DNA from 3 places in the Gibbsiella quercinecans genome. Region 3 is predicted to be linked to each of the others. Evidence: predicted binding sites of a transcription regulator. Region 3 holds the regulator's gene; each other region holds the start of a gene.
What was found. Region 3 encodes PhoB, which activates phosphate uptake and scavenging genes when phosphate is short. Its sites were predicted from a motif close to CTGTCATAAAACTGNCNNAT; they were not measured.
Positions count from the first base shown of each region.

Region 1: pitA (inorganic phosphate transporter PitA) is a predicted target of PhoB. The motif match lies at 3,154-3,173, and genes of this name have one in related genera.
Region 2: ACN28Q_RS08630 (esterase-like activity of phytase family protein) is a predicted target of PhoB. The motif match lies at 2,985-3,004, and genes of this name have one in related genera.

Region 1 is NZ_CP014136.1:2,797,580-2,803,369, reverse strand. It holds gene uspA (universal stress protein UspA) at 112-567, opposite strand; gene uspB (universal stress protein UspB) at 1,121-1,456, shown strand; gene pitA (inorganic phosphate transporter PitA) at 1,563-3,059, opposite strand; gene ACN28Q_RS12945 (BaiN/RdsA family NAD(P)/FAD-dependent oxidoreductase) at 3,358-4,551, shown strand; gene ACN28Q_RS12940 (autotransporter outer membrane beta-barrel domain-containing protein) at 4,603-5,790, opposite strand, start outside.
Region 2 is NZ_CP014136.1:1,848,144-1,853,933, forward strand. It holds gene hemL (glutamate-1-semialdehyde 2,1-aminomutase) at 1-849, shown strand, start outside; gene ampE (beta-lactamase regulator AmpE) at 892-1,746, opposite strand; gene nadC (carboxylating nicotinate-nucleotide diphosphorylase) at 2,022-2,921, shown strand; gene ACN28Q_RS08630 (esterase-like activity of phytase family protein) at 3,087-4,448, shown strand; gene ppdD (prepilin peptidase-dependent pilin) at 4,700-5,140, shown strand; gene gspE (type II secretion system protein GspE) at 5,146-5,790, shown strand, end outside.
Region 3 is NZ_CP014136.1:1,457,227-1,463,016, reverse strand. It holds gene sbcC (exonuclease subunit SbcC) at 1-604, opposite strand, end outside; gene sbcD (exonuclease subunit SbcD) at 601-1,833, opposite strand; gene phoB (phosphate response regulator transcription factor PhoB) at 2,115-2,804, shown strand; gene phoR (phosphate regulon sensor histidine kinase PhoR) at 2,835-4,151, shown strand; gene ACN28Q_RS06750 (PstS family phosphate ABC transporter substrate-binding protein) at 4,166-5,143, shown strand; gene ACN28Q_RS06745 (cobalamin-independent methionine synthase II family protein) at 5,318-5,790, shown strand, end outside.

The sequences.
Region 1 (5,790 bases), 1.3 Mb from region 3:
CAGCCCCGCCTGGTTGAGGTTATACGCTTACGGCACAAAGGAACGGCGCGCCGGCCTGCCGCCGGGAAAGAACCCCATCCCGAAAAGGATGGGGGTGAAGCAAAATCGAACTTACTCGGTTTCTTCTTCTTCAGCTTCGTCGTCATCGCGCAACGGCACGATCAGCATATCGATATGCACGGTGTTGATCAGTTGGCGCGCGGAGGACATCAGCTTGCTCCAGAAGTCCTGATGGTGGCCGCACAGCACCAGATCCATATCGTATTTTCTGATGGCATCGACCAGCACCTGCGCCAAATCGCCGCTGCCGCTCAGGGTTTGGGTAATCGGATAACCGGCGTTCTGCGACAGTTCGGCCAGTGCGTGGCGGGTTTCTTCAGAGATGCGCTTTTGCATATCGCCAAGGTTGACGTCGATCAGGCCGGTGTAAAGATCGGAATAGTTAACATCCACATGAATCAGAGACACCTTCGCATTATACGGCCGCGCCATTGATACGGCTTTCTCGACCAGAGTCTTGCTTTCTGGCGATAGGTCAACCGCGATCAGAATGTGTTTGTAAGCCATGAGAATACTCCTTCCATATAAGGCTGATTAAAGAGTTAGCAGGTATTCGGCGTTGCAATCCGGCGCTTTCGGTTTACCTGCATAATATCATTCAGATAACACAGTGAAATGTTGGGGCGATCACACTGCATTGTATCAATCGATTCTGTCACCGTTACGCTTCCGTTTTACACCGACAGCGCTGAAAATCCTATTATTTAAGTGGATATTACTCGCCTGCGCGCCAGAAAGATAAGCGTATCTGCTCAAAAGTATAGCCTGATCGCCGTTACTCATCGCGTAGTAAAAAGCTGTGGTTATGCGTTATAACCAAGTGGCAGGTGACAATCGAACGGATTGCGATAAATTTTATGCATGATGCAGATTGGTTTGCGTCTCATTATCCTACAATAATGAATAGCGGCCTCGCCGTTCCCTGTGTGATTTCAATAGCAATACCCCCTGGGGGCTCTATCGTGGGCGATGCGCCAGGAAGTCGTTGAATTTGTGGTAGTGGTTGGGTGGTTGGCCGCGGTGGATTGCCGCGGATGACAACGCCTTGAGGAGGGGAATCATGATCAGTACCGTCGCGCTGTTTTGGGCATTGTGTGTGGTCTGTGTGATAAACATGGCGCGTTATTACTCTTCTCTGCGGGCGCTGCTGGTGGTATTGCGCGGCTGTGACCCGTTGTTGTATCAATACGTCGACGGCGGGGGCTTTTTTACCACGCACGGCCAGCCGAGCAAGCAGCTAAGGCTGGTGTGGTATATCTACGCGCAGCGCTACACCGACCATCATGATCCCGAGTTCATCCGCCGCTGCGAACGGGTGCGCGGCCAGTTCGTGCTGACCTCCGCCCTGTGCGGCCTGGTGGTGATAAGCCTGCTGGCCATGCTGATTTGGTATTGAGCCAAGCCGTTTTCATACCGCTATCTCTATAGGCATTGGGTGATATACGGGCGAAAAAAATGCCAGTCAGCTTGCTGACTGGCATCGTATTCTGCGTGGATGACGCTTAGATCAGCTTGAGAGCCAACCAGTAGAGCCCGCCGGAAAGCACTATCGATACCGGCAGGGTTAACACCCATGCCATCAGGATATTCTTCACGGTTTTGCTCTGCACGCCGCCGCCATCGACGATCATCGTCCCGGCAACAGCAGAAGACAACACGTGCGTGGTGGACACCGGCATCCCGGTATAGCTGGCCACGCCGATGGACAGCGCGGCTGTCATCTGGGCCGATACGCCCTGCGCGTAAGTCATGCCCTTCTTGCCGATCTTCTCACCGATGGTTGTCGCGACGCGGCGCCAGCCCACCATAGTGCCCAACGACAGTGCCAATGCAACCGCAACAATAATCCACAACGGCGCATATTCAACGGTTTGCAGCAGATCCTGGCGCAGGTTGTTGAGGAAACGCTTATCCTCTGAAGAGGTTTCCGGCAGCTTGGCAACACGGCTTGAGGTATCGCTAACGCACATCAGCAGACGGCGCAGATGGCTGCGCTGTTCAACCGTCAGTTGATCGTAGCTTTGCAGATTATTCAGCAGGCCGGTGGTGTATTCCAGTGCAGGCAACGCGCTTGAATTGTCGCAGTGGAATTCCGCTTGCTCGGCAGCGGTGCTATCCGCGATAGAGCCCAACGGCGCCAGCGTCAGCACATGCGACAGCGAATCACCGTGCAACTGATAATACTGCTGCAAATGGTTAACGGCATCACGCGTGCGTGTGATGTCATAACCGGTTGCATTCATATTCAGCACAAAGCCGGCAGGAGCAACGCCGATCAGCACCAGCATGATCAAACCAATGCCTTTCTGGCCGTCGTTGGCGCCGTGCGAAAAGCTAACGCCGATAGCTGACAGGATAAGTGCGATGCGGGTCCAGAACGGCGGTTTGCGTTTGCCATCGACCTTTTCACGTTCGGCCGGAGTCATATGAATACGCTGACGTTTTTTAGTACTGCTCCAATAGCGGCGCAACACAAACACCATCACCCCAGCGACCAGCATCCCCACCAGTGGGGAAAAGATCAACGACAGGAAAATACTGATCATTTTCGGGATGTTCAGCGCATCGACCGCTGACGTATGGGTCACCATGGCATTGGTTAACCCCACACCGATAATGGCGCCAATCAGCGTATGGGAGCTGGAAGCCGGCAGACCAAAATACCAGGTACCGAGGTTCCAAATAATGGCGGCCAACAGCATTGAGAACACCATCGCTAACCCGTGCGCTGAACTGACGTTCAACAGCAGATCGGTTGGCAACAGATGAACAATGGCGTAGGCAACACTCAAACCACCGAGTATGACGCCAAGGAAGTTGAAGACACCTGCCATGACGACCGCAAGTTGCGAACGCATAGCGCGAGTATAAATGACAGTAGCAACCGCATTGGCCGTGTCGTGAAAGCCGTTAATGGCTTCATAAAACAAGACAAACAACAGTGCGAGAATCAACATCAGGCCGGTATGAAAATCCAGGCCAGCGAACAAATGCAACATAAGCGTTAAGCCAGGTTGGTGGACATGAACGCCGCGCATTATCGGTGACAATCGGTGCCGGGGAAAAGCAAAATATGACGTTTTTTTGATTTCAATGTGACTATTTGATGACAAATAACCAATAAAAATAATTAATTTCAATGCATTATCTGGATTTTTGACCTGTAATATTTTCTTACTTTCTTCGGTTATTATCCCCCATTAAGCGCTTTTTCTCGGTAAATTTGCCGATGAGTGGCGGCGAAATAGCGTAAAATGGCGGCCTTTTTACGGCAGTTGTGATTTTCGAGAGGCTTGGGTGGAACAGTTTGATGTCGTCATAATCGGTGCGGGCGCGGCGGGGATGTTTTGCGCGGCGCAGGCAGGGCAACTCGGCTGCCGGGTGCTGTTGCTGGATAACGGCAAAAAACCGGGCCGCAAAATTCTGATGTCTGGCGGCGGGCGTTGTAATTTTACCAACATGCACGCGGAGCCGGCGGCCTACCTTTCCAGCAACCCGCATTTTTGTAAATCGGCGCTGGCGCGTTATACCCAATGGGATTTTATCGATCTGGTCAACCGCTACGGTATCGCCTACCACGAAAAAACGCTCGGCCAGTTGTTTTGCGATGAATCGGCCCAGCAAATTGTCGATATGCTGGTGCAAGAGTGTGAGCTGGGCCAGGTCTCGCTGCGGTTGCGCAGCGAAGTGATCAGCGTAGAAAAAACCGCGGCCGGCTTCGAACTGCAGCTTAACGGTAGCAAAGTGAGCGCTCGCTCACTGGTGGTGGCCAGCGGTGGGCTTTCGATGCCGGGGCTGGGCGCAACGCCGTTCGGCTATAAGCTGGCAGAGCAGTTCGGCCTGCAGGTGTTGCCGACCCGGGCCGCACTGGTGCCATTTACCCTGCATAAACCGCTGTTGGAACATTCGCAGACGCTTTCCGGCGTCTCGGTGCCGGCAGAGATCACGGCGGAAAACGGCACCCGTTTTCGTGAAGCTATTCTGTTTACCCACCGCGGCCTGTCCGGCCCGGCGGTGCTGCAGATCTCCAGCTACTGGCAACCGGGTGAGTTTGTGAGTATTAACTTACTCCCTGCGCTTGATTTAGCGGGGTTCCTTGATGAACAACGCCAGGCGCACCCGAACCAAAGCCTGAAGAACACGCTGGCGCTGCATTTGCCAAAGCGGTTGGTAGAGTGCCTGCAAACGCTCGGGCAACTGCCGGAAGCCACCTTGAAGCAGCTCACGCCAGGCCAGATCGCAACGCTGGTGGATAACCTGCAAAACTGGCGGGTACAGCCCAACGGCACCGAAGGCTACCGTACGGCGGAAGTGACTATCGGCGGCGTTGACACCCACGCACTTTCCTCAAAAACGATGCAGGTCAACAAAGTGCCCGGCCTGTACTTTATTGGTGAAGTGGTCGACGTGACCGGCTGGCTGGGGGGATACAACTTCCAGTGGGCCTGGAGTTCTGCCTGGGCATGCGCGCAAGCGCTGGCGGCGTCGTAAAAATAAGGTGATAGCCGGCTGCGCCATCACCTTATCTTATAAGGGTAAAAATCAGAAACGCCAGATGAAGCCAGCGTTAACGCTATTGTCCTGATAGCGTGACGACAGCAGGCCACTGTAGCCCAGCGATAGCGTGGCGTTGCCGCTCACCGCAACCTCCGCGCCGGCCTTCAACAACATGGCATCGCGCGCCGCCGGTACGCCGTTCACCGTAAACGGTGTACCCCCGCCGTTAAAGCGCAGCCCGATGGCGCGATCCAACTCACTGTAATCGTGCTGCCAGCCGAGCTCGCTGCGTAGCGCCACCACGGTGGTTTTACTCAACTGCCATTGGCTATCGGCCCGTAGCCCTAGCGCCGACACCGTAGCATCGGTATGTTGCTTATCGCCGCGCAACGCCGCTGCGCCGCCGTTTTCTGCGATGCCATTGTTCTGGAAATTAATGTACGCCAGGTTGACGAACGGCTCCAGACGCAGCCGAGCGGTCTGTAGGGTGTAACCCGCCTCGGCGAACAGTTGCTCGGTACGGGCGCCGTACTGCGCCGTTAAACGATCCGACTGCGCGCTGTAGTTCACCGAACGCGCGGTGTCGATGCGGTGCCAGGTATATCCCCCGCCAGCACGCAACGCCAACGGGCCGAACTGTTTAGCGCCATACGCCGCCAGGTGGTAGTTATCGCTGTCAGCCTGCGAACCGTCGCCGCCATGCAGCGCGTTGCGCGTATAACCCGCGGCGACGCCCAGCAGCCCATCATTCGCTAACGCCGAATCCAACCCGACAAGAACCCCGTAGGTCGAAGCCTGATAGCCGGTAGCATTGGCACTGCCCGAGGCATGGTCCCAGGCCCCGATTAACTGTGCCCAGGCACCGCCGTCGTCGGCTTTAATCGCCGAAGCCGCCGCCAGCCCCTCCGCCTGGCGTAGGCGCTCATCAAGCGCTTCACGCAGGTAGCGGCTGTTATTCACCTGCGCCGCGGCGATATCCGTGTGAATTTGCCCCGATAGCTGCCGGAATGCGTGCCGCGCTTCGCTGGCCGAGCCGCTGCTGATGATGCTCTCATATACCGGATTACCCATCACCAACGAATCTGCCGCCGCCGCCACCGCACGCTCGTTTTGCGTCTGCGCAACGCTGGCAAAGCGGGTGTCGTTGCGGCCAATGTTCAGCGTTACCTGATTTGGTTGGTAAGCCAGGCCGGTGCCGAGGAACAGGTAATTCGGCGTCACCGCGTCAAAGCG
Region 2 (5,790 bases), 390 kb from region 3:
CATGCCGACTGCCTGCTGGTTAAAGCCGGCTCCGGCGCCCTGACTCTTGGGCAACCAAATTCGCCAGGGGTGCCGGCAGACTTCGCCAAACATACCCTGACCTGCAGCTATAACGATCTGGATTCGGTACGCAGCGCATTCGAACAGTACCCTGCTGATATCGCCTGTATCATCGTTGAGCCGGTGGCCGGCAACATGAACTGCGTGCCGCCGCTGCCGGGCTTCTTGCCGGGCCTGCGCGCGCTGTGCGATGAGTACGGGGCGCTGTTGATTATCGATGAAGTCATGACCGGTTTTCGCGTGGCGCTGGCCGGCGCCCAGGCTTACTATGACGTGGTGCCGGATCTGACCTGCCTGGGCAAAATCATCGGCGGCGGCATGCCGGTGGGGGCATTCGGCGGCCGCCGCGAGGTGATGGCGGCGCTGGCGCCAACCGGGCCGGTTTATCAGGCCGGCACCCTTTCCGGCAACCCTATCGCCATGGCCGCAGGCTACGCCTGCCTGAATGAAGTGGCGCAGCCGGGCTTGCACCAAACCTTGACCGAACTGACGGAAATGCTGGCGCAGGGGCTGTTGGACGCCGCGCGCGAAGAGAATATTCCGCTGGTCGTCAACCGCGTTGGCGGCATGTTCGGGCTGTTCTTCAGCGATGCCGAAGCCATTACCTGCTACCAGGACGTGATGCAGTGTGACGTTGAGCGTTTCAAACGCTTCTTCCACCTGATGTTGGATGAAGGCGTCTATCTGGCGCCTTCCGCCTTCGAAGCCGGATTTATGTCCGTGGCGCACAGCAAAGATGATATCCAACGCACCATTGATGCCGCACGCCGCTGCTTTAGCCAACTGTAATCACCGCATAGCGGGGCCGCAATCACGCGGCCCTGCTTCGGCTTAGGTCAGCGCCCCGTAGATCGTTAATATCGCGACCACAACCACAATAATCATCGTCACTTTACGCGCCAGCGTCACTGCAGCCCGTGGGGTCTGCACTGCATCGCCATGGGGCTCACGCGCTAACGAAAACTGCGCTAGCGAAGTCAGTACCTGATATTGCGAGGTGCGAAAATCCCCCAACGAAGCAAACCACGCCGGCAAGGCTTTCTCGCCGTGGCCAAACATCGCATACGCCAGGCTAGCCAGGCGCACCGGGATCCAATCAACCCAGTGCAGCAGCCAGTCGATGCCCGACTGTGAACGCTGCAACGGGGTATGGTGGCGCGCCAGCCAAGTTTGATAAGCGCGCAGGAACGCATAGCCTGCCAGCGCAATCGGCCCATACGGCCCGCCGACCACCAGCCAGAACAACGGGGCAAGATAATAGCGGTAGTTAATCCACAGCAAGGCGTTTTGCAACTCCCGCAGTCGTTCCTCCTCGCTGTAATCCACCGGTAAGCCGTGAATCAGCGCCAATTCTTCCGACATCTGGGCGCAGGCGTCGGCATCACCCTGCCTGGCCGCCTTCAGATAGGCGCGATAGTGTTTGCGAATAATCCCGGCGCCAATGCACAGCAGGCCAATCACAATCCATAACAGCAGTGTCACCACGCCAAAAAACAGGCCGTGGCTGATCCCCAGAATCGCCCACACCACGGCCATCCAGACAATAACCAGCGCCAGCGTCTGCGGCAGTAAAAAGCGGCGCAGCCGCTGGAACACCCCGGCAATACGATGATCCAACTGCCAATGGTCACCCAGCTTGAACAAACGTTCCCATGCCAGAACCAGTAACAACGTAAACAGCGTCATGAGCCAGCCCTCTCCTTTTATGTACTCCCGGCGTTGCGCAGCGGGATTTATCGCATGATTCCAGAGATACGCATATCAATGCCCATCCAATAACAGGCCAGCCCCCTGATCGACAGGATCCGATAAGGTTGCCTACCGGATAATAACGTTGCCGAAATGATGAGCCGCCACAGCAATCCGCTATCAAAAGAAACGGTTAAGGCATGAGTGGTACTTGCCCTGGCAACAGAGTAGCATGTTCCACAATCCCCTTACCGCCCATTTCGGAGTTTCCTATGCCGACACGCCGTTACAGTGCCGACAGCCGCCGCGCCGAGCTGCTCGAACGCATTGAAAGCGATATCCCCTACGCCGTTGCCCAGGCCCTGCGTGAAGATTTGGGCGGCGAAGTGGATGCCGATCGCGATATCACCGCACAGTTACTGCCCGCAGACAAGCAGGCCAGCGCTACCCTGATCACCCGGGAAGCCGGCGTGTTCTGCGGGCAACGCTGGCTGAATGAGGTCTTCATTCAGCTGGGCAATAAGGTCAAAACCACCTGGCTGGTTGCCGACGGCGATACGCTGGTGCCGAATCAGCCGCTGTGCCAACTGAGCGGCCCGGCGCGCACGTTGCTGACCGGCGAACGCACGGCGCTGAACTTCATCCAGACGCTGTCTGGTGTAGCCACGGAAGTCAGCCGCTACGTTGCGCTGCTGGAAGGCACCCAAACCCGCCTGCTGGATACGCGAAAAACGCTGCCGGGGCTGCGTACCGCGCTGAAATACGCCGTGCTCTGCGGCGGCGGTAGCAATCACCGCCTGGGGCTTTCCGATGCGTTCCTGATTAAGGAAAACCACATTATCGCCGCCGGATCGATAAAAAAGGCCGTCGAACAGGCCTTCTGGTTGCATGCCGATGTGCCGGTAGAAGTCGAGGTCGAATCATTGGATGAGCTGCAGCAGGCGCTTGATGCCGGCGCGGATATCGTGATGCTGGATAATTTCAGCATTGACATGATGCGCGAGGCCGTCACCCTGGCCCAGGGGCGCTCTCAGTTGGAGATTTCCGGCAACGTCACCCGTGACACGCTACGCGCGTATGCGCAAACCGGCGTTGACTATATTTCCGTCGGGGCGTTGACCAAGAATGTGACCGCGCTCGATCTGTCGCTGCGCTTCGACGAACCCCGCTGACCGCTTCTTCCCCAGTCCGCCCGCCCGTGCGGCCGTCATCCCCGCACGGCGGCGGCATGGCGGCCGTCATGTAAATGACACACCCGTTATTTAAGCTGCTGTCTTCCTAATCAGAAACGCACACGCCTTCTGCCTTGCCGGCAGGGCACACAAGAGTGTAATACGATGAAATATAAGTTATTACCGCTATTACTCACCGGATTGATATCTTTAAACGCCCTGGCGGAAGGTGAAAAAACCACCCGCTATGTGGTGACGTTTCCCGCCGGGGAACGCGTGGCTTATCAAGGGAAATTCGCCAGTCACTTTCCCCATGGCCTGCCGATAGGCATCGGGTCTGGCCTCTATTTTATGGGGAAACAGGGCGACGATCTGTTGTTCACCACGCTGACCGATCGCGGCCCCAATGCCGATGCGCCGCCGGTGGGTGATAAAGAAGCCAAGATCTTCGCCAACCCCGGCTATACCCCGTTAATTATGGATATCAAAGTCAGCGCCAAGGCGGCGCAGGCCGTCAACCCACGCCCGTTGCACGATGAACAAGGCCCGATAAATGGCCTGCCGCTGCCGGAGAATTTCATCGGCTCCACCAATGAAGTGGCGTTGAATGATGCTTTACTTCCCCTGAGCACCAGCCAACGCGGCCTGGATACCGAAGGGATCACGCCCGATGGCAACGGCGGTTTCTGGCTGTGCGACGAGTATGGCCCGTTCCTGATCCATATTGATGCGCAAGGGAAAATCCTGAAAAAATTTGGCCCAACGCCCAGCGGCGCCGAGCAGTCCGTCGCGACCGGTCTGCCGGCCATTATTAAATGGCGCCAGCCCAACCGCGGCTTTGAAGGGCTGACCCGGTTGCCAAACGGCACCCTGGTGATGGCGGTGCAAAGCACGCTGGATATCAACGGAAAAAGTAAGAACAAAGCGCAGTTCACCCGCCTGGTGATGTTCAACCCGGAAACCGGCGCCAGCCAGATGGTGGGTTACCCCATCAATATTGACAGCTATAAAAAGGCCAAAGATGCCAAAATCGGCGATATCGTCGCGCTGGATAATCAACGCATCCTGCTGGTGGAGCAAGGCGCAGACAAAGATAAGCAGATGCAGAACCGCATCTATCTGGTGGACATGAGCCAGGCCACCGATCTGACCCCCTTTGATGCGAACGGCAAAGCACCGGAATTTGACGATAGCGAACAGTTGGCCAAACGCGGCATTCGCCTGGCGCAAAAACGCGAACTGGTTGATCTGCGTAAACTGGGTTGGCAACAGGAAAAGGTTGAAGGCCTGGCAATGGTTGATAAACACACGCTGGCGGTCATCAACGATAACGATTTCGGCCTGCGTTCCACGTTGAAATCCCCGCTGAAAGCAAAAGACAAGGTTGGCGATTACCAAACCGGCCCCGACGGTAAACTGATGCGGGACGGCACTGCCACCAACACCACGCTGGAAGTGGTGCCGTTGCAAAAACCGGAGGCTGACAACGAGCTGTGGTTGATTACACTGCCGTCCCCTTTGCCGTAACCGGGCGCTGAACGCTAACGTTTTACCGGCGGGCTATTCTACCGCTGCACACCGCCGCCTGGCCGGCCGCGCTCAACATCGCGCAGCGCGGCCAGGCCATCAACATTGCGGAACATAACGCATTTTTTTCCAGCCCGATGTAACGCTAAGCCATTGCTACCGTAGCCGCACGCACCGTTGCCCAAAGCCCCTCGCCCTCCACGGGAAAGCGCATTATGTTGCTCTTCACATCACTATGGAGAACGTGGCATATGGAAACGCAACGCGGCTTTACCCTGATCGAGTTGATGGTGGTGATCGCCATCATCGCCATCCTGAGCGCCATCGGCATTCCCGCTTATCAACGCTATCTGCAAAAGGCGTCGCTGACCGATATGCTGCAGGCGATGGTGCCTTACAAAATGGCAGTAGAGCTATGCCTGCTGGAAAATAGCGGCACCGCCAGCGGTTGCAACACCGGCAGCCAGGGGATCCCTAACGCCACGACATCACGTTACGTCAGCAATATCGCCGTCAGCCAGGGCATCATTACCCTGACCGGCAGCCAAACGCTGCAAAGCCTGACGGTGATGCTGAACCCGGTGCAAGACAGCACAGGCCTGACGCGCTGGACGCGCCGCTGCAGCAGTGAAAACAGCGCATTGCAGGAAAGCTGCCAGAGCGTGTTCCGCTTTGATGATGCGGCGGGGTGATCGCCATGGCAATCAGCAATGAAATCCATGCACTCTGCCAGCGCTATCAAGCGCTTGCCGTTAGCGAAGATGAACAGCAGCTCACCATTGCCGTACAACATGCGATCCCAGCCGATCTTCTGGATGCATTGCGCTTCGCCACCGGTAAACATATTAACGTGCAGCAATGGGCGGCGGCGCGCCTGGAACAGGCGCAAAATACACGCCAGCAGCAGGGCGAACCGGAAACGCAGGCGCAGGACGTTCCCTCACTGGACGAAGACAGCGAAGCCCCGGTGGTGCAGTTCATCAATCAGACGCTGCGCGCCGCCATTCAACGCCGGGCGTCCGACATCCATTTTGAGCCCTATCCGCAAACACTGCGGATCCGCTTGCGCATCGACGGCGTGCTGCAAACCGTCCCTTCCCCGCCGTTCCCAATGGCCGCACGCATTGCGGCACGGTTGAAGATCATGGGGCGGCTGGATATTGCCGAACGCCGCCTGCCCCAGGATGGCCAACTCAGCGTGCAGTTGGACAACACCCGCTACTCAATGCGCATCGCCACCCTGCCCACGCTGCACGGTGAAAAGATCGTCCTGCGGATCCTGCAGAGCGAGCGTCAGGAACTGCCGCTGGCCCAGCTCGGCATGAGCCAGGAGGCATTAAAC
Region 3 (5,790 bases):
GGGCGTCCAGATCGATGCGTGCTTGCTTGTGCTGCTCAAACACCTGTTCGGACAGCCGGCCGTAAATTTCGGTGCCGGTCAGCTCTTCCAGCAGTTCGGCGCGATCGTTGGCGTCGGCATTCAAAAAGGCGGCAAATTGCCCCTGCGACAGCATCATGGATTTGGTGAAGCGGCCGAAGTCCAGCCCGGTGATGGTGGCGATCAAATCCAGCTTGTCGCGCACTTTGTCGGCGATGATTTTGCCGTCTTCCAGCAGCGCCAGTTCAACCTTCGGCGCCTGCAGGTTGCCTTCCGCCTGGTTTTTGGCGCGGCGCTGGCTCCAGAAGGCGCGGTAGCCGATGCCTTTCACTTCAAATTCCACTTCGGCCAGCGATTCGGCGGTGTGGCGCGTCATCAGTTCGTTTTGGCTGGGGGAGACGTGCAGACGCGGCGTCTGGTGGTACAACGCCAGGCAGATGGCGTCCAGCAGCGTGGTTTTGCCGGCGCCGGTCGGCCCGGTGATGGCGAACAGCCCATTGCTGGCGAATGGCTCGGCGCTAAAATCGATTTTCCACTCGCCCTGCAGCGAGTTTAGGTTTTTTAAGCGCAGGCTCAGGATTTTCATGCGGAAGGCTCCTCATCGGGCTGCGCCAAGTTGGCCACCGTCTGCTGAAACAGCAGGCGGATACGTTGTTGCCGCAGTTCATCCATTTCCGGCTCCAGCGCCAGCCGCCGTTCAAAGACGTCGTCGACGCTCAATTCGTTCAGCGTTTCTTTGTCCTGCTGGGCGATCGCCAGCCGCCGCTGCTCCTTGCTGCGGCGTAGCAGCAGCACTTCCACCGGCAGCGCTTCCGTCATTTGCTGAATGCGCCGCTGAATATCGCTGAGGTAATCCTGGGTTGCCACCTCAATATCCAGCCATACCGGCAGTTCCCCCTGGTAATCGGCGAACGGTTGCAACTGCTGTTCGATCTGCTGCAAATCGCCTTTAATCAGCTGCATCGGCTGGAAGCACGGGATCGCCAGCGGCGTCACCTGCTGCAACTGGCCGTCGGCGAAGTCCACCAGGTAGACGCTTTTACCCGTGCCAAGCTCGTCAAAGCTGAGTGGGATCGGCGAGCCGCTGTAACGGATGTGTTCGCTCTTGGCCACCGTTTGCGCCCGGTGAATATGGCCCAGGGCGATATAATCCGCCGCCGGGAAGTGCTGGGCCGGGAAGGCATCCAGCGTGCCGATATAAATGTCACGCACCGAGTCGGAGGTGGTGACGCCGACGGTGGTCAGGTGCCCGGTGGCGACGATCGGCAGCGTGATGCCCAGCTCGGTACGGCGGTCACAGGCGGCCTGGTACAGCGCCTGGTAGTGGCGGGTAATGGCATCTTGCAGGGCGAGCTGTTTTTGCGCGCCGGATTCCCCCGCCTGGCTGGTGAGCAGATCGCGCGGGCGCAGGAAGGGGATAGCGCACAGCACGGCGCCGGGCTGGCCGTCCCGCTGGTGCAGTACCACGATCTGTCGCTCCAGATCGGCCTGTGCGCTGGCCACCACGGTAGTATTCAGGCAGGAAAGTAGCTCGCGCGATTCATTAAGCGTCGCCACGGAATCATGATTGCCGCCCAACACCACCAACTGGCAGCCGGTGTGCTGCAGCTCGACCACGAAGAGGTTGTACAGCTCGCGCGCATAGCTGGGGGGCGAGCCGCTGTCGAACAGATCGCCGGCGACGATCAGCGCATCCACCTGCTGTTGTTCCACCTGGGCGATCAGCCAGTGCAGAAAAGCCTGGTGCTCCGCGGCGCGGGTTTTGGTGAAAAAAAACTGGCCCAAGTGCCAATCAGACGTGTGAATCAGGCGCATGCGGCTCTCCCGTGGCGATATCATCCTGGCGGTGATTATAAGAGGAATAGGGCAGAAGTATGATATTTCTGTGTAAATTGTAATAATCGCTATGCTTATCCTGACCCCGCAATGCGGTTGCTATGGCGATTTGTTTCATAAATCTGTCATAAAACTGACGCATAATGGCGCCCGCAAACAAGGCTGAATTTATGCTACGTGGCTGCCGGTGGCGTTTATGCGCAACTGCAAAATGATGGCACGCGGCCTCACAGAACGTTAACACATTAGCAGGATTGACGATGGCAAGACGCATATTGGTGGTGGAAGACGAAGCGCCGATCCGCGAGATGGTGTGCTTTGTGTTGGAGCAAAATGGTTACCAACCGTTGGAAGCCGAGGATTATGACAGCGCCGTGACGCGCCTGTCTGAGCCGTTCCCTGATTTAGTGTTACTTGACTGGATGTTGCCCGGCGGCTCCGGTATCCAATTTATCAAACATATGAAGCGCGAAGCGCTGACCCGCGATATTCCTGTGATGATGCTGACCGCCCGCGGGGAAGAGGAAGACCGGGTGCGGGGCCTGGAGGTGGGGGCTGATGACTACATCACCAAGCCGTTTTCACCGAAAGAGCTGGTGGCGCGCATCAAAGCGGTCATGCGCCGTATCTCCCCGATGGCGGTAGATGATATGATCGAAATGCAAGGGCTGAGCCTGGATCCTTCATCGCACCGTGTTATGGCTAATGAGTTGGCTCTGGATATGGGCCCGACCGAATTCAAGCTGCTACACTTTTTCATGACTCATCCCGAGCGTGTTTATAGCCGTGAACAATTGCTTAATCACGTCTGGGGCACTAACGTGTATGTAGAAGACCGCACCGTTGACGTGCATATCCGCCGGCTGCGTAAGGCGCTGGAGAGCAGTGGTCATGACAAAATGGTTCAAACCGTTCGCGGCACTGGCTATCGGTTCTCAACGCGCTACTAGACTCATTGGTAACGCACAGGAGAACATAGCGTGCTAGAAAACCTATCCTGGAAGCGGCTGGCGCTGGAGCTGGCCCTTTTCTGTCTTCCCGCCTTGCTGTTGGGTTTGATCGTCGGCTATTTACCCTGGCTACTGTTGATTGCCGTACTGGCGGCGCTGGTCTGGAACTACTCTAACCAACTCAAACTTTCCCACTGGCTGTGGGTGGATCGCAGTATGACGCCGCCGCCCGGCCGCTGGAGCTGGGAGCCTCTGTTTTATGGCCTGTATCAAATGCAGCAGCGCAATCGCCGCCGCCGGCGTGAACTGGCGCTGCTGATCAAACGCTTTCGTAGCGGGGCCGAATCGCTGCCGGATGCACTGGTGATGACCACGGAAGAGGGCAATATCTTCTGGTGTAACGGCCTGGCGCAGCATTTGCTGGGCTTTCGCTGGCCCGAAGATAGCGGCCAGCACATCCTTAACCTGCTGCGCTACCCAGAGTTCACTCACTACCTGCAACAGCAGGAATTCAGTAAACCACTGACGTTGCAGTTGAATAATGAGCATTACGTGGAGTTCCGCGTGATGCCCTACGCCGAAGGGCAACTGCTGATGGTGGCGCGCGACGTCACCCAGATGCGCCAGTTGGAAGGCACGCGGCGCAACTTCTTCGCCAACGTCAGCCATGAGCTGCGTACGCCGCTAACGGTGCTGCAGGGCTATCTGGAAATGATGAGCGACGCCGAGCCGGGCGGCTCGATGCGCGGCAAAGCGCTGGCCACCATGCAGGAACAGACCAAGCGGATGGATGGCCTGGTCAAACAACTGTTGACCCTGTCGCGTATTGAAGCGGCGCCGCTGGTGGATATGCATGAGAAAGTCGATATGCCGCTGTTGCTGCGCGTATTGCAGCGTGAAGCACAGTCGCTAAGCCACGGCAACCATGAGATCAGCTTCCGGGTGAATGAACAGTTGAGCGTGTTTGGCAACGAAGATCAGTTGCGCAGCGCCGTTTCCAACTTGGTGTATAACGCGGTCAACCATACGCCGCCGGGCACCCATATCGAGGTGAGCTGGCAGCAAACCCCGCACGGCGCCGAGTTCCAGGTGAGCGACGATGGGCCCGGCATCGCCGCCGAGCATATCCCGCGCCTGACCGAGCGCTTTTACCGGGTGGACAAAGCCCGTTCACGCCAGACCGGCGGCAGCGGGCTGGGGCTGGCGATCGTCAAGCATGCCCTGAGCCACCACGATGCGCGGCTGGAAGTGCTCAGCGAACCCGGTATCGGCACCCGTTTTATCTTCACCCTGCCTAATCGGTTGATTGTGCCGGCGGCTTTATCAGAAAATGCGGTGAAACATTAACGCATGGGCCCGCTATGATCCGATTTACCCGCTGGGGGCTGCTTGGCCTGTTGTTGGTTGGCCGCAGCCTGTTGGCGCAACCCGACGGTATGCTGTCGGGCAACCTGTCCAGCGTCGGTTCCGATACGCTGGCTAACCTGATGGTGCTGTGGGGGCAGGATTTCAGCCAGCACTACCCGAACGTCAACCTGCAGATTCAGGCCGCCGGATCCTCCACCGCCCCTACGGCGCTGGCGGCCGGGGCGGCGCAGCTTGGCCCGATGAGCCGCCCGATGAAGGCGGCGGAAGTCTCGGCGTTCGAGCACCGCTATGGCTATGCGCCGCTGGCGGTGCCGGTGGCGGTGGATGCGCTGGTGGTGCTGGTGCACCAGGATAACCCGCTGCGCGGGCTCAACCTGGCGCAGCTTGATCGGCTATTTTCCGCCACCCGCCGCTGTAGCGAGCAACCCCCGTTGCAGCGTTGGGGGCAACTGGGCATGACCGGGGACTGGGCGCAGCGTAGCATTCAACGGTTTGGGCGCAATTCCGCTTCCGGCACCTACGGCTACTTTAAGTTACGCGCCCTGTGCGGCGGTGATTTTATGGCGCGGGTGAATGAGCTGCCGGGTTCGGCTTCCGTGGTGCAGGCGGTGGCCGGTTCGCTCAACAGTATCGGTTACGCCAGCATTGGCTTTCGCGCCAGCGGCGTGCGCCTGCTGCCGCTGGCTGAACGCGGTGATGAGTATATCCCGCCAACGGAAGACAACGTGCGCAACGGCAGCTACCCGTTGGCGCGCTACCTGTATATCTATATCAACAAAGCGCCCAACCAGCCGCTAGAACCGCTGACCGCAGCGTTTCTCGATCGGGTGCTCTCCAGCCAGGGGCAAAGCCTGATCAACCACGATGGTTATCTGCCGCTGCCGCCGGATACGCTGCGTAAAACGCGTGCCGCATTGGGGCTGGAGCCACTTGCCCGCGGTTCGCTATCGCCGAGCGCATCGGGATCGTGAATTTTTCTCAATACACATGAAAATTCCTCAATTGCTGCTTTTGATGCGGCATGACAGGATGCTTTCCTACAGATTTAGCCGTCTAGAAGTCTGAAAATAACGCAGCGTAATAATTCATCGTGTAAACTATTTGGGCTGGCGGCGGGTGCCGCCTGCATTTAACCAGGAGCAGACATGTCCAAATCCAGTCATGCATTCCATGCCGATGTTGTCGGCAGCCTGTTGCGCCCTGCGCCGTTGAAAACGGCGCGTCAGCAGTTTCAGCGCGGCGAGATTGACGCGGCGCAATTGCGTGCCGTTGAAGACGAGCAGATCCGCTACGTTGTTGCCAAGCAGCGGGAAATTGGCCTGAAGGTCGTGACCGACGGGGAGTTCCGCCGTGCGTGGTGGCACTTTGATTTTCTGGAAGGGCTGGATGGCGTGGAAGGCTACCAGGCCACGCAGGGTATCCAGTTTAATGGCGTGCAGACCGCGGCGCGCGGCATCAAGGTGACCGGCAAGCTGGGGTTCAGCTCGCACCCGATGCTGGACGATTTCCGTTTTCTGAAGAGTGTGGCCGGCGATGCGGTGCCTAAGATGACCATCCCAAGCCCAAGCGTGCTGCATTTCCGCGGCGGCCGCCAATCGATCGACCACCAGGTTTACCC